2 linked regions of the Rhizobium rhizoryzae genome follow. The protein of the gene in region 2 interacts with the protein of the main gene of each other region in a pairwise test. Links are inferred from orthologs where the notes say so. Each region holds a gene or a part of one and is shown on either strand. Other genes may lie near its edges. The genes, in order: rpsL and rimP.

Region 1 (7,396 bases), 2.0 Mb from region 2 along the record:
ATCGCGTGACGAGATGATCCTTGATGAGCGTCGCAAGAGCACTGGTGCGGGTGTAGCAACACCGATGCTGCAGGAATTGTCGGGAGAGAACCTGCCGGCTGGTGAGTAATCAGGTTCGAGCGCCGGCGTTATCCGCCGGCACTCACGCCCATCGCATACATCCATTATCAAAATACAAAAGGCGCCCGGATATTCCAGGCGCCTTTTTTCATGATCGTTATTGTGAGTTCAGTCGAAACGAATGATCGACACTTCGCCTTCCAATGCACCCTGATAGGCAGAGGCGTGTGGCTCCTCGATCGGCTCTTCGGTGATGATACCGATTTGATCGAGATCGGCCTCCATAAATCCTTCTTCGGACAGAGCGTTCAGGGCTTCCCGTACTGCCGTATCATCGTCAGGGGCTCGGAGCAGGATGTGAAGTTCGATTCCTTCACTTTCCTTGGCCTCGTATCCTTTGCCGACAATGATGAAGACCATTGGCTTATCGGAATTGTTGTCGTTATCTGGTTCCGTGATCATGTGGCAAACCTCCAGCACGGGTCAATTGAGCGAGTCGTCTTCGCATTACAGTGATGAGTGGCTGATTACCACGGCCATTCGCATGTGTATTGGTTATTCACCTTAACGAATAAATTATCGGTTCTATTCGGGGATATTGGGCGCTCCAACCCGTGAATCCAGGGGCTTCCGGGGTAAATACCGATTTCGGCCTTGACGTCTACAGGGTAAAACAGTAAACGCCCCGCATCGGAAGCGATGTGAAGCTTACCCGTTGAGGACGACTCGTTCGCAACATGGCTTCAAGCAAGGTTCCATAACGCACGTTGAAGACACGAATTTGCACGCATGACGCAGGTGATGCGTCCTCTGCCTTGGGTGGTCAATCCGGAATTTCGGGTCGGCCACGTTTTGTGCATGTGGAAATGTGCGCGGGGCCGGACACGGTGTGAGATTGGCCCGCGAGGGTCTTGAAACAATTATTGTAAGGGATGGGTATATGCCTACCGTAAACCAGCTGATCCGCAAGCCTCGCCAGGCACAGGTTAAGCGCAACAAGGTTCCTGCTCTGCAGGAAAATCCACAGAAGCGTGGCGTTTGCACTCGCGTTTATACAACGACCCCGAAGAAGCCTAACTCGGCTCTGCGTAAGGTTGCCAAGATCCGTCTGACCAATGGCTTCGAAGTCATCGGCTACATCCCGGGTGAAGGCCATAACCTCCAGGAGCACTCTGTCGTCATGATCCGTGGCGGCCGCGTAAAGGACTTGCCAGGTGTGCGTTACCACATCATCCGCGGTGTTCTCGATACGCAGGGCGTGAAGAACCGCAAGCAGCGTCGCTCCAAGTACGGCGCGAAGCGTCCTAAGTAATCAATTCAGTCAGCGGCGCCACGCGAGGTCCTCCGCGTACTAGGGCGTTCAGCCAGATAAAGAGACAGAAGTATGTCAAGACGTCATAAAGCAGAAAAGCGTGAGATCAATCCGGATCCAAAGTTCGGCGATCTGGTTGTCACGAAGTTCATGAATGCCATCATGTTGCATGGCAAGAAGTCTGTTGCCGAAACCATCGTCTACGGTGCGTTCGATGCAGTCCAGGGAAAGTCGAAGCAGGAGCCCCTGCAGGTTTTCCATCAGGCGCTGGAGAATGTTGCTCCGCACGTAGAAGTTCGTTCGCGCCGCGTTGGTGGTGCAACGTATCAGGTTCCGGTTGACGTACGTCCCGAGCGCCGTCAGGCGCTGGCAATTCGCTGGCTGATCGCTGCTGCGCGCAAGCGCAATGAAACGACCATGGTTGACCGTCTGTCGGGCGAACTGCTCGACGCAGCAAACAACCGTGGTAGCGCCGTTAAGAAGCGTGAAGACACTCACAAGATGGCCGACGCGAACCGCGCGTTCTCGCATTACCGTTGGTAATCTTCATCCGATCGAAGTTCGAAAGGCAGTCCTATGGCTCGCGAGTATAAAATCGAAGACTACCGAAATTTCGGTATTATGGCGCACATCGACGCCGGCAAGACCACGACCACCGAGCGTATCCTGTATTACACCGGTAAGTCGCACAAGATCGGCGAAGTTCACGACGGCGCCGCGACCATGGACTGGATGGAGCAGGAGCAGGAGCGTGGTATCACCATCACGTCTGCAGCGACGACCACCTTCTGGAAGGGTCGTGATGGCAAGATGCGTCGGTTCAACATCATCGACACGCCCGGACACGTTGACTTCACGATCGAAGTAGAACGTTCTCTGCGCGTTCTCGACGGTGCGATCGCTCTCCTCGATGCCAACGCTGGCGTTGAGCCGCAGACGGAAACTGTTTGGCGTCAGGCTGAAAAGTACAACGTCCCGCGGATGATCTTCTGCAACAAGATGGACAAGACCGGCGCTGACTTCTATCGCTCGGTTGAAATGATCAAGACTCGTCTTGGCGCGACGGCAGTTGTCATGCAGCTCCCGATCGGTGCTGAAACCGAGTTCAAGGGCGTTGTCGACCTGATCGAGATGAATGCTCTCGTATGGCGCGACGAATCTCTCGGCGCTCAGTGGGACGTCGTTGAGATTCCGGACGATCTGAAGGACAAGGCTGCTGAATATCGCGAAAAGCTGATCGAGACTGTTGTCGAGATCGACGAAGAAGCGATGGAAGCCTACCTGAACGGCGAGATGCCTGACAACGACAAGATCCGCGAACTCGTTCGTCGCGGTACGATCGACGTCAAGTTCCATCCAATGTTCTGCGGTACCGCGTTCAAGAACAAGGGCGTTCAGCCTCTTCTCGACGCCGTTGTCGACTACCTTCCTTCGCCGCTCGACATTCCGGCGATCAAGGGCATCGACTTCAAGACGGAAGCTGAAATCGAGCGTCATGCAGATGACTCCGAGCCGCTTTCTATGCTTGCGTTCAAGATCATGAACGACCCCTTCGTCGGTTCGCTGACGTTTGCTCGTATTTACTCCGGCAAGCTCGAAAAGGGTTCGTCGGTTATCAACACGGTCAAGGACAAGCGTGAGCGTGTCGGTCGTATGCTCCAGATGCATTCGAACAGCCGCGAAGACATCGAAGAAGCCTTCGCGGGCGACATCGTTGCGCTTGCTGGTCTGAAGGAAACCACAACGGGTGATACGCTTTGCGATCCGTTGAAGCCGGTTATCCTTGAGCGCATGGAATTCCCCGAGCCGGTCATCCAGATCGCGATCGAGCCGAAGTCCAAGGGCGACCAGGAAAAGATGGGCCTGGCCCTGAACCGTCTGGCAGCAGAAGATCCGTCCTTCCGCGTCAAGACAGACCAGGAATCCGGTCAGACCATCATTGCAGGCATGGGCGAACTTCACCTCGACATCATCGTCGACCGTATGCGTCGCGAATTCAAGGTTGAAGCCAACGTTGGCGCTCCGCAGGTTGCTTACCGTGAAACCATCACGCGTCAGCACGAAGAAGATTACACGCACAAGAAGCAGTCCGGTGGTACCGGTCAGTTCGCGCGCGTCAAGATCGTCTTCGAACCGAACCCGGATGGCGAAGACTTCAAGTTCGAGTCGAAGATCGTCGGTGGTGCAGTTCCGAAGGAATACATCCCGGGCGTTCAGAAGGGTATCGAAAGCGTCCTGTCTTCTGGCCCATTGGCTGGCTTCCCGATGTTGGGCGTCAAGGCGACGCTCATCGACGGTGCCTTCCACGACGTTGACTCGTCGGTTCTCGCCTTCGAAATCGCTTCGCGTGCATGCTTCCGTGAAGCTGCCAAGAAGGCTGGTGCTCAGTTGCTTGAGCCGATGATGAAGGTGGAAGTTGTTACGCCTGAGGATTACGTCGGTGACGTTATCGGCGATCTGAACTCGCGTCGTGGTCAGATTCAGGGCCAGGAACAGCGCGGCATTGCGATCGTGATCAACGCGCATGTGCCGCTGGCGAACATGTTCAAGTACGTCGACAACCTGCGCTCCATGTCTCAGGGCCGCGCGCAGTATTCGATGGTCTTCGATCATTACGCACCTGTCCCGAGCAACGTGGCTCAGGAAATTCAGGCAAAGTACTCCGGTCAGAAGTGACCGGGGTAACCCTTTGAACGAAACAACTTAGGTATTACCCCCATATCTTGGGGCTATGATGGAGAGCCTGAAATGGCAAAGAGCAAGTTTGAGCGTACCAAGCCGCATGTGAACATCGGCACGATTGGCCACGTTGACCATGGCAAGACGTCTCTGACGGCAGCGATCACGAAGTACTTCGGCGAGTTCAAGGCGTACGACCAGATCGACGCTGCTCCGGAAGAGAAGGCGCGTGGTATCACGATTTCGACGGCTCACGTTGAGTATGAGACGGCGAACCGTCACTATGCGCACGTTGACTGCCCCGGCCACGCCGACTACGTCAAAAACATGATCACGGGTGCAGCGCAGATGGACGGCGCGATCCTGGTTTGCTCTGCCGCTGACGGCCCGATGCCGCAGACGCGCGAGCACATCCTTCTGGCTCGCCAGGTTGGCGTTCCTGCGATCGTTGTGTTCCTGAACAAGGTCGACCAGGTTGACGACGCTGAACTTCTGGAACTCGTAGAGCTTGAAGTTCGTGAACTTCTGTCGTCCTACGACTTCCCGGGCGATGACATTCCGATCGTCAAGGGCTCTGCTCTTGCTGCTCTGGAAGACTCGAACAAGACGATCGGTGAAGACGCGATCCGCGAGCTGATGGCTCAGGTTGACGCCTACATCCCGACGCCAGAGCGTCCGATCGACCAGCCGTTCCTGATGCCGATCGAAGACGTGTTCTCGATCTCTGGCCGTGGTACGGTTGTGACGGGCCGCGTTGAGCGTGGTATCGTGAAGGTCGGTGAAGAAATCGAAATCGTTGGCATTCGTGCAACGACGAAGACGACCTGCACGGGCGTTGAAATGTTCCGCAAGCTGCTGGACCAGGGCCAGGCTGGCGACAACATCGGTGCTCTTCTGCGTGGCGTGAACCGTGACGGCGTCGAGCGCGGTCAGATCCTGTGCAAGCCTGGCTCTGTCAAGCCGCACAAGAAGTTCAAGGCAGAAGCCTACATCCTGACGAAGGAAGAAGGCGGCCGTCATACGCCGTTCTTCACGAACTACCGTCCGCAGTTCTACTTCCGCACGACGGACGTGACGGGCATCGTCACGCTTCCGGAAGGCACGGAAATGGTTATGCCTGGCGACAACGTAACCGTTGACGTTGAGCTGATCGTTCCGATCGCGATGGAAGAAAAGCTGCGCTTCGCGATCCGCGAAGGCGGCCGTACCGTCGGCGCTGGCATCGTCGCTTCGATCATCGAGTAATCGATGATCCGGGGCAGCGATCCGAAAGCTGCCGACGTTGATAAAGATTGCAAAGTCGCGCAAGCGCGCTTTGCAGGTGGCGCCGGCGTTGTTGCTTCGATCATCGACTAATTCGATCAGCGAGTGATCATACCAGGCGAGGGGACTTGATCTCCTCGCTTGGAGGTTTGAAATAATCGTGTGCAAGCCCTCTTAGGGGCTTGCGTATGACTTTAAAATGTTGCAAATGGCGCGCGAGCGCGATTTCCGACCTGCTTCGTTTTTTGCAGGTCCAATAATCCAAAAGGTGGGCCCTTGGGCCCGAAGAGTGGATGATGATCAGTTTGGTCATCCTCGATCTTTGACACCGGTGGTCCGCCTTTAGATAGAAACGCCCCATGCTGCTTGTCAGTATTGGGTCAAGTTAGAACAAGGATAACGTCGAATGAACGGCCAAAATATCCGCATTCGCCTGAAGGCATTCGATCATCGTATTCTCGACGCTTCTACGCGCGAGATCGTGTCGACGGCGAAGCGCACCGGTGCTAGCGTCCGGGGCCCCGTTCCGCTTCCGACTCGCATCGAGAAGTTTACGGTAAACCGGTCCCCTCACATTGATAAGAAGAGCCGCGAGCAGTTCGAAATGCGCACTCATAAGCGCTTGCTCGATATCGTGGATCCCACCCCGCAGACGGTAGACGCGCTGATGAAGCTCGATCTCGCCGCAGGCGTAGACGTGGAAATCAAGCTCTGAGGTCTGCCCTCGGGCTGAGTGAGAAGGATTGAACCGATGCGTTCAGGTGTAATTGCACAGAAGGTCGGAATGACCCGCGTCTACAATGACGCTGGCGAGCATGTTCCAGTCACGGTTCTCCGTGTCGAGAACTGCCAGGTCGTTGCCCACCGCACAGACGAAAAGAATGGCTACACGGCTGTTCAGCTTGGTGCAGGCCAGGCGAAGGTAAAGAATACAAGCAAGGCTCTTCGTGGCCATTTTGCTGTAGCTCAGGTTGAGCCTAAGCAGAAGGTTGTCGAATTTCGCGTTGATGCAGACAATCTCATCGACGTTGGTGCTACGGTTTCCCCTAGCCACTTCACCGCAGGTCAGCTGGTCGATGTGACTGGTACGACGATCGGTAAGGGTTTTGCCGGTGCCATGAAGCGTCACAACTTCGGTGGTTTGCGCGCGACTCACGGTGTTTCCGTATCGCACCGTTCGCACGGTTCGACCGGTAACAACCAGGATCCGGGCAAGGTCTGGAAGGGCAAGCGCATGGCTGGTCATATGGGCCAGACTCGCGTAACGACCCAGAACCTGGAAGTCGTGTCTACCGATGAAGATCGCGGTCTGATCCTGGTCAAGGGTGCCGTTCCCGGCTCCAAGGGCGCCTGGATTATCGTCCGCGACGCCATCAAGTCGGCTGCGAAGTAAGGGAGCCTAATAACATGGAATTCAACGTCAAGACCCTCGAGGGTACGGACGCTGGCAAGGTCTCCCTTTCTGACGAGATCTTTGGCCTCGATCCGCGCCAGGATATCCTGGCACGTATGGTGCGTTGGCAGCTTGCAAAGAAGCAGCAGGGCACTCACAAGTCCAAGGGCCGTTCCGAGGTCGCTCGCACCGGTTCCAAGATGTACAAGCAGAAGGGTACGGGTCGCGCTCGTCACCATTCCGCTCGTGCTCCGCAGTTCCGTGGCGGTGGTAAGGCTCATGGTCCGGTTGTTCGCAGCCATGAACATGACCTGCCCAAGAAGGTTCGTGCATTGGCACTGCGTCACGCGCTCTCGGCGAAGCTGAAGGCAGAAGACCTGATCATCGTTGATCAGCTCGTTGCTTCTGAAGCTAAGACCAAGATCGTTGCTGGTACGCTGGCTTCTCTCGGCCTGACGAACGCTCTCGTTGTTGGCGGTGCTGAACTGGACAACAACTTCAAGCTCGCTGCTCAGAACATTCCGAACATCGACGTTCTGCCGGTTCAGGGCATCAACGTTTACGATATCCTGCGTCGTGGCAAGCTCGTGCTGTCCAAGGCTGCGGTTGAAGCTCTGGAGGAGCGGTTCAAATGACAGATCTTCGCCACTATGATGTGATCGTATCTCCTTCGATCACGGAAAAGTCGA
Region 2 (7,603 bases):
CCAGAACCTGACCCACCATTTCGTCGACGTCGAGCGCATCCATGAACAGGTTCGTGCGCTCGTTGAATTCCTTCTGGCGGCGCTCGGATTCTTCCTGCTCCGTCATGATGTCGATATCCCAGCCCGTCAGCTGCGAGGCAAGACGAACGTTCTGGCCACGACGACCGATGGCCAGCGAAAGCTGCTCGTCCGGCACCACGACTTCGATGCGCTCTGCATCTTCATCAAGAACCACCTTGGCCACTTCCGCAGGTTGCAGTGCGTTGACGATGAACGAAGCCGGATCGCCCGACCACGGAATGATATCGATCTTTTCGCCCTGAAGTTCGCCGACGACCGCCTGAACTCGGCTACCGCGCATACCAACGCAGGCGCCGACGGGATCGATCGAGCTGTCGTTTGAAATGACGGCAATCTTGGCGCGAGAACCCGGGTCGCGAGCAACCGACTTGATCTGGATGATGCCATCGTAGATTTCCGGCACTTCCATGGTGAACAGCTTCACCATGAACTGCGGATGGGTACGCGAGAGGAAAATCTGTGGGCCACGCTGTTCACGGCGAACGTCGTAAACGTAGGCACGAACGCGGTCACCATAGCGCATGTTTTCGCGCGGGATCATCTCGTCACGGCGAATAATGCCTTCGCCACGGCCAAGGTCGACGATGACGTTGCCGTATTCGACGCGCTTGACCGTTCCGTTGACGATTTCGCCGACACGATCCTTGAATTCGTCATACTGGCGATCGCGCTCGGCTTCACGAACCTTCTGCACGATAACCTGCTTGGCAGACTGTGCAGCGATACGGCCGAAATCCATCGGTGGCAGCGGATCGGCAATGAAGTCGCCGATCTTGGCGTCGACGTTGCGGTCACGGGCCAGAGCGAGCGGAATCTGGGTCGTGTAGTCTTCCGCATGTTCCACGACTTCCAGCAGGCGCTGAAGGCGGATCTCGCCCGTCTTGGAATTGATGTCCGCGCGGATATTGCTTTCCGTGCCGTAACGCGAACGAGCGGCCTTCTGGATAGCATCGGCCATAGCGGCCAGCACGATTTCGCGGTCGATGACCTTTTCGCGCGCCACTGCATCTGCGATTTGCAGAAGTTCAAGCCGGTTCGCACTCACTGCCATTGTCGTCAGTCTCCGTCGATCGATTTTGTCTGTGCCCCAACCCGAGGAGGGTGAAGGTCTTGAAACGTGTTGTCTTACTCTTCGTCAGCGTCGTTCTGGTTCGCGGCTTCCGCCTTGGCCAGTTTGTCGGCGCGCAGGGCGTCGCGGATCAGATCATCCGTCAGGATCAGCTTGGCTTCCGCCAGGGCTGTGAACGGAACACGCAGGCGGGGCTCTTCCCCGTAGCCGATCTGGTCGCGCTCCAGCGTGAAGCCTTCGTCGTCTGCCTCGGTAATCTTGCCGCGAAAACGCTTGCGGTTATCCAGCAGGATGGAGGTCTCGCATTTCACGATATGACCGGACCAACGGGCAAAATCAGACTTGCGAACCATGGGCCGGTCGATTCCGGGCGACGATACTTCCAGATGATACGCCTTATCGACGGGATCTTCCACATCGAGAACCGGAGAAATCGCCATCGAAACCTGCTCGCAGTCTTCAACGGTCATCGTACCGTCGTTGCGCTCGCACATGACCTGAAGGGTCAAACCGTTGAGGTTCAGCAAACGCACCCGCACAAGACGAAAATCCATCGCGTCGAGAGTGGGTTCAATGATTTCGGCGATCCTGAGATCGAGGCCCGTCTCGACGATGAGACGCGGTTCCTTCTGGTTTTCCTGCATATGGTCTTCCGGCTTTGCTCGCACAAGGGCGAGAACGTCGCGTGCATCGACCGCCTAACAAAAAAGAGCGGGTCCGGTGCGGCCCCACTCTTCATCTGACGATCAAGAATTTGAACTCTCTATACCGCTTAAGCCCCGTGAATGCAAGGGTTGCGGTCAGAGCCGCCAAAGCCTCTCGATTTGCGCTTGTTAGAGGTGGCCAGCACGCTAAGTTAGTCAGCCTAAACAAATCAGCATGAGGTTCAACGTGCCCGAGCGCATCTCATCCTTTGCGCCCTTCCGTCACCAGACCTTCCGTGAAATCTGGCTCGCAAGCGTCGTTTCCAATTTCGGCGGTCTGGTGCAAGCGGTCGGTGCCGCCTGGATGATGACGGCGATCTCCAGTTCGGAAAACATGGTGGCGCTTGTTCAAGCCTCGCAGGCTCTGCCGATCATGCTGTTTTCCCTGATTGCCGGGGCGCTGGCGGACAATTTCGACCGTCGGGCGATCATGATCTCCGCGCAGGGGTTCATGCTCATTGTCTCGGTTTTTCTGGCAGTGTTTGCCTGGGTGGATCTTCTGACACCCTGGCTGCTGCTGGCCTTCACCTTCCTCATCGGCTGCGGAACGGCGCTCAACAATCCATCCTGGCAGGCCTCCGTCGGGGATCTCGTCCCGCGTCCGGTCCTTCCTGCCGCGGTCTCCTTGAACAGCGTCGGCTTCAATATCACCCGCAGTGTCGGCCCTGCCATCGGCGGCATTATCGTGGCCTCTTTCGGAGCGGCCGCGGCCTTCGCCGTCAATGCCATGAGCTACATCTCCCTGATCTTTGCCCTGTCGCGCTGGAAGCCCGAAACACCGGACAACCGGCTTCCGCGCGAGACTCTCGGGAGAGCGCTTTCGGCGGGCTTTGGCTACGTGGCCATGTCTCCGAAGCTCATCAATGTCCTGTTTCGCAGCCTCCTCTTCGGCGTCTCCGCCAGCGCCATTCTGGCGCTGCTGCCGCTGGTCGCGCGCGATCTTGTCGTGGGTGGTCCGCTGACTTACGGTCTGATGCTCGGTGCCTTTGGCGTGGGTGCCGTGATCGGCGCCCTTTTGAATGCGCGCATTCGCGAAACATTTTCGACGGAGATCATCGTCCGCATCGCTTTCACCGGCTTCGGGGTGAGCGCTGTAACCGCTGCGCTCTCATCCTCCACGCTCCTGACCTGTGCAATCCTTACGATCCCTGGGGCGTGCTGGGTTCTGGCGCTTTCGCTGTTCAATACAACGGTGCAACTGTCGACACCGCGCTGGGTGGTCGGGCGCGCACTTTCCTTTTACCAGACAGCGACCTTCGGCGGTATCGCCCTAGGCAGCTGGCTCTGGGGCATGCTGGCGGAAACCTATGGCGTCTCAACCTCACTGATGATTGCCAGCCTTGCGATGGTCTTCGGCGCACTGTTCGGCTGGCGTTTCGCGCTTCCCTCCATGGAAGCCCTGAACCTCGATCCGGCCAACACCTTCCGCGAACCTTCGCTTCGGCTCGATCTCCAGCCAAGAAGCGGCCCGATCGTTCTGCTTGTTGACTATACGGTGCGCGAAGAAAACGTGCCCGCCTTCCTGGCGCTGATGTCCGAGCGACGCCGCATCCGTATTCGTGACGGTGCACGCCAGTGGGCCCTGATGCGGGACTTGGAAAACCCGGATATCTGGACGGAAACCTATCACACGGCCACCTGGGCGGATTATGTGCGTCATAATCAGCGCCGCACCAAGGCAGATGCGGAGATCTGGACCCAGATCCGGGCGCTCCACGCGGGGCCGGATGGTCCACGTGTCCATCGCATGCTGGAGCGGCAGGCCATACCTCCCGATCACGCCCGTGAGGATGTCTTCCACAAATCGGCGCTCGATCTCCATTGACCTTGTCGCAACATCCGGAAAACCCGCATGACCGAATATCGCAGAGCCGAAGAGACAGACCTTACCGCCATCGTCGCCATGCTTGCCGATGACGCTCTGGGCCGGACCCGTGAAGTGGTATCCGATCCGGTCGACCGACGGTATGTCGATGCATTCCATGCCATTCAGGCGGATCCAAACCAAATGCTGGCAGTCGCCGTCGATGGCTCAGGCGATGTCGTAGGATGCCTGCAGATCAGCTTTCTGCCTGGGCTTTCCCGCCTTGGCCTCTGGCGCGGCCAGATCGAAAGCGTGCGGGTGGCGGCAAGCCAGCGTGGCAAGGGCGTCGGGCGGGAGATGATTCGCTGGGCCATCGAAGCGTGCCGCAAGCGCGGCTGCGGCGCCGTTCAATTGACCTCCGATAATCGCCGGGAGGACGCCCATCGCTTTTATGAAAGCCTTGGCTTCGAGAAAAGCCACGCGGGCTTCAAACTGAACCTTTGAACTATCTAAGCCGCGCCTTCAGGCTCTCGTCCGGGAAACAAGTGGGAGCCATCCCGCTCTTCGCCTGCCAGTCGCCAATCGAGCGGCGGGTCTTGAAACCTGCCAGCCCATCGGCGCGGCCGACATCATAACCCTTTGCCTGCAAGCTTTTCTGCATGGCCAGCACATCGGAACGCAGCATCTTCCCCGTGGGGTTCCAGCCTGCCTGAAACGGACCTGCTCCATTTGCGATGCGGTCCGAGAGATTGCCGATGAAGAGCGCATAGAGATCGGAGTTGTTATATTCCTTCAGCACGTAGAAGTTCGGCGTCACGATGAATTCCGGTCCGTAGCGACCGGCAGGCACCAGCATCATGCCATCTACCTTTGCCTCATGTGCCGGAAAGCCTTTGCCGTTGACGCGGGAAATTCCGAGCGAAGCCCATTGCGAAATCAGCTTGGCGAGATCCGGCCCCTCCTGCGCACAGGAAACCTGAGCCGGGATCGTCACCTCGAAGCCCCAGTCGCGGTCGCGCTGCCAGCCCTTCAGCACGAGATAGTGTGCGATGGAGGCGAGTGTATCCGGCACGGAATCCCAGATATCCGCCTTGCCGTCGCCGTCGAAATCAACCGCATACTTTGCGTAACTCGAGGGCATGAACTGCGGCTGGCCCAATGCGCCGGCCCAGGAACCCCGCATACGCTCCGGCGTGATGTCGCCGTGCTGGATAATGCGCAAAGCGTCGATCAACTCGGTGCGGAACATGTCCTTGCGGGTGGACATGAAAGCCTTTGTTGCCAGCACATCCAGCGCCGCAAAGGGCAGTTTCGCACGTCCATATCCGGATTCACGACCCCATATCGCAAGAATGATCGACCCCGGTACACCATAGGTCTGTTCTACCTTGCGCAAGGTCGCAGCATGCGTCTGCGCCAGCGAACGCCCGGTCATGGCCAGGCCTTGCATGCGTTGCTCGGAAAAATAGGCGCCGGGTGAGGAAAATTCGGCCTGGGTTTGATCCTGTTCCTTCGGCGGCGTGGTGCCCGGTGGAACAAGGTCCGGCAGGTCCCATTTCAATGAAACGCCTTTCAGCGCCGCATCGATGGTGGAGGCGGAAACGCCGGCCTTCTTCGCTTCCGGCGTGATGTCCCGGCTAAGCCATTGGCGAAATTGCTGCTCAACCTCGGCCTTGGAGGGAGCCGCCAGCGCAGGCATGGGAAGGGCGAGTGCCATCAATGATAGGCAAAGTGTACCAAGTTTCCGGATCATCCACGCCTCCTCAAATCGCCGTTCGTGCGCGTAACGCTGCCGTCAGCGTACCCTCGTCCAGGTAATCCAGTTCCCCACCCACGGGCACGCCATGGGCAAGACGGGTGATTTTCACGGGCAGGTCTGACAGGCGGTCCGTGATGAAATGGGCGGTTGCCTGACCTTCCACGGTCGCGTTGACGGCCAGAATGATCTCGCGAATGCCGCCTTCGCTCACGCGGTCGACAAGGCTTTTGATGTTGAGATCGTCAGGCCCGACGCCATCGAGCGGTGAAAGCGTTCCTCCCAGCACATGATAGGCGGCGTTCATGGCGGCTGCCCGCTCAAGCGCCCAAAGGTCCGATACGTCCTCCACGACGATGATGACGGATTGATCGCGCCGCTCGTCGGTACAGACGGTGCAAGGGTCGCTTGTATCCACATTGCCGCAGCGGGAGCAGACCTTCACCTTGTCATAGGCCTCGCCCAGCGCGTGAGAGAGCGGGCCCATCAATTGCTCGCGCTTCTTGATGAGATGCAGCGCCGCCCTACGTGCGGAGCGGGGGCCAAGCCCCGGCACCTTCGCCAGCAGTTGAATGAGTTTTTCGATTTCGGGACCGGTAACACGTTTTGCCATGAGGCGCTTTTAGACGATAAGCACCGTTAACGGAATCTCACATTGAGGTATCTCTCATGAAAGTCAGCGCCGTCTGTCTCGGCCAGCCTGAAAAACTACCGGGCAAGAGCTACAAGAGCGGCATCAACAAGCAGCCGGTGGGCTATCCAGTCCATGTGGACGAGAACGGGCTGGTGGGTGATTCGATCTGCAACGGCAAATATCACGGGGGCCACGAACAGGCGGTCTATATGGAAGGCAGCGAGACGCTCCGCTGGTGGGCGCAGGAACTGCAAAGGAATCTGCCACCGGGAACCTTTGGCGAAAATCTGGTCATTGATGGCCTTGAGAATCGCGATGTCTGTGCGGGCGACCGCTTCCACCTGGCAGGTGGCGTCATTCTGGAAGCCACATCACCGCGCGTTCCCTGCAACACGTTCACGGCGCATATGAATGATCCGAAAATTGCCAAGCGCTATACAGCGGCGGCGCGACCCGGCATTTATTGCCGCGTGATCCAGACAGGGGTTCTTGCAGCCGGTGAAGACGTCGAATTTCACCCCTATCGGGGCGAGCGCGTCAGGATTGCCGAACTCATGATCTTTCAGCCAAAGCGGCTCAGCATCGAGCAGCGAACCCGCTACCTGAGCGTTCCGCTGCATGAAGATCTCCAGGCAAAAATCAGGGATCTGGTATAAAAAAGGGCCGCATCTGCGACCCTTCGTCGGAGATCAGAACGGCAGCTTCATGCCGGGAGGCAGCGGCAGACCAGCCGTCACGGCGGCCATCTTTTCCTGCGCCTGCGCCTCGCTCTTGTCCTTTGCATCCTTGTGTGCGGCAACGATAAGGTCTTCAAGAATCTCGACCTCGTCTTCCTTGAACAGCGACGGGTCGATCTTGAGGCTGCGCAACTCGCCCTTGCCGTTCAGAACAACAGTCACAAGGCCGCCACCCGCCTTGCCCTCGACCTCAAGAGCGGCGATTTCCGCCTGCATCTTTTCCATCTTGGCCTGCATTTCCTTGACCTTGCCCATCATGCCCATGATGTCGCGCATCGTCTTGTCCTTCTCTTGTCGTTGTCAGATGTCGAGGTCGTCACCCGGCAGAATGTCGCCTTCGTCTGTTTCGATTATCGCCGGAGGTTGAGCCTCTTCCAACTCGTCCTCAACCGGCACCTTGATGCGAACGTCAATGATCCTGGCGCCCGGAAACTGAGCGAGAATGGCCGCGACATCCGGATCGGCTCGTGCATCCGTCTTGTGCTGTTCCTTGATCTGCGCTTCCGCCTCGGCCAGCGTCGGTTCGCCGCGCTCATTGGATAGCGTTACCCACCAGGTAATGCCGGTCCATTCTTTCAGCTTGGATGCCAGATCACTGGCAATGGATTTCGGCGCATCCGGCTCCAGGCGAATCTCAAGCCGACCCGGTTCCAGTTTGACCAGATGAACGGATTGGCGCACGCGTGCCCGCAGGATCGGCTCCCGGTTCGCTGTGCAGAGGTCGGAGATATCGGCGAGCGATCGGACATCCACCTTCGGCTGAGGCTGCGCATTTTCTTGCGGCCTGGTTTCCACGCGCCCGACCGGGGAGGGCTCAG

Evidence for each region.
Region 1: the proteins of rimP (region 2) and rpsL interact in binary tests that used the Escherichia coli proteins (3 or more experiments, as listed by UniProt). The link is inferred for Rhizobium rhizoryzae from one-to-one orthologs.

The regions. Positions count from the first base shown.
Region 1 is NZ_CP049250.1:2,871,227-2,878,622, reverse strand. Bases 1-2,686 are described here. They hold rpsL (30S ribosomal protein S12), read left to right. Parts: upstream 1-1,000; coding sequence 1,001-1,372; downstream 1,373-2,686. Other genes in these bases: fusA (elongation factor G), read left to right, coding at 1,949-2,686; rpsG (30S ribosomal protein S7), read left to right, coding at 1,445-1,915; G6N80_RS19790 (hypothetical protein), read right to left, coding at 229-522; rpoC (DNA-directed RNA polymerase subunit beta'), read left to right, coding at 1-109. In the rest of the region: more of fusA, read left to right, coding at 2,687-4,048; tuf (elongation factor Tu), read left to right, coding at 4,121-5,296; rpsJ (30S ribosomal protein S10), read left to right, coding at 5,721-6,029; rplC (50S ribosomal protein L3), read left to right, coding at 6,066-6,707; rplD (50S ribosomal protein L4), read left to right, coding at 6,722-7,342; G6N80_RS19750 (50S ribosomal protein L23), read left to right, coding at 7,339-7,396. UniProt on the Escherichia coli protein: With S4 and S5 plays an important role in translational accuracy. Interacts with and stabilizes bases of the 16S rRNA that are involved in tRNA selection in the A site and with the mRNA backbone.
Region 2 is NZ_CP049250.1:837,546-845,148, reverse strand. Bases 1-2,893 are described here. They hold rimP (ribosome maturation factor RimP), read right to left. Parts: upstream 1,795-2,893; coding sequence 1,207-1,794; downstream 1-1,206. Other genes in these bases: G6N80_RS10295 (MFS transporter), read left to right, coding at 2,030-2,893; nusA (transcription termination factor NusA), read right to left, coding at 1-1,132. In the rest of the region: more of G6N80_RS10295, read left to right, coding at 2,894-3,679; G6N80_RS10290 (GNAT family N-acetyltransferase), read left to right, coding at 3,707-4,162; G6N80_RS10285 (lytic murein transglycosylase), read right to left, coding at 4,164-5,411; recombination mediator RecR, read right to left, coding at 5,422-6,027; G6N80_RS10275 (MOSC domain-containing protein), read left to right, coding at 6,084-6,704; G6N80_RS10270 (YbaB/EbfC family nucleoid-associated protein), read right to left, coding at 6,738-7,061; G6N80_RS10265 (DNA polymerase III subunit gamma/tau), read right to left, coding at 7,086-7,603.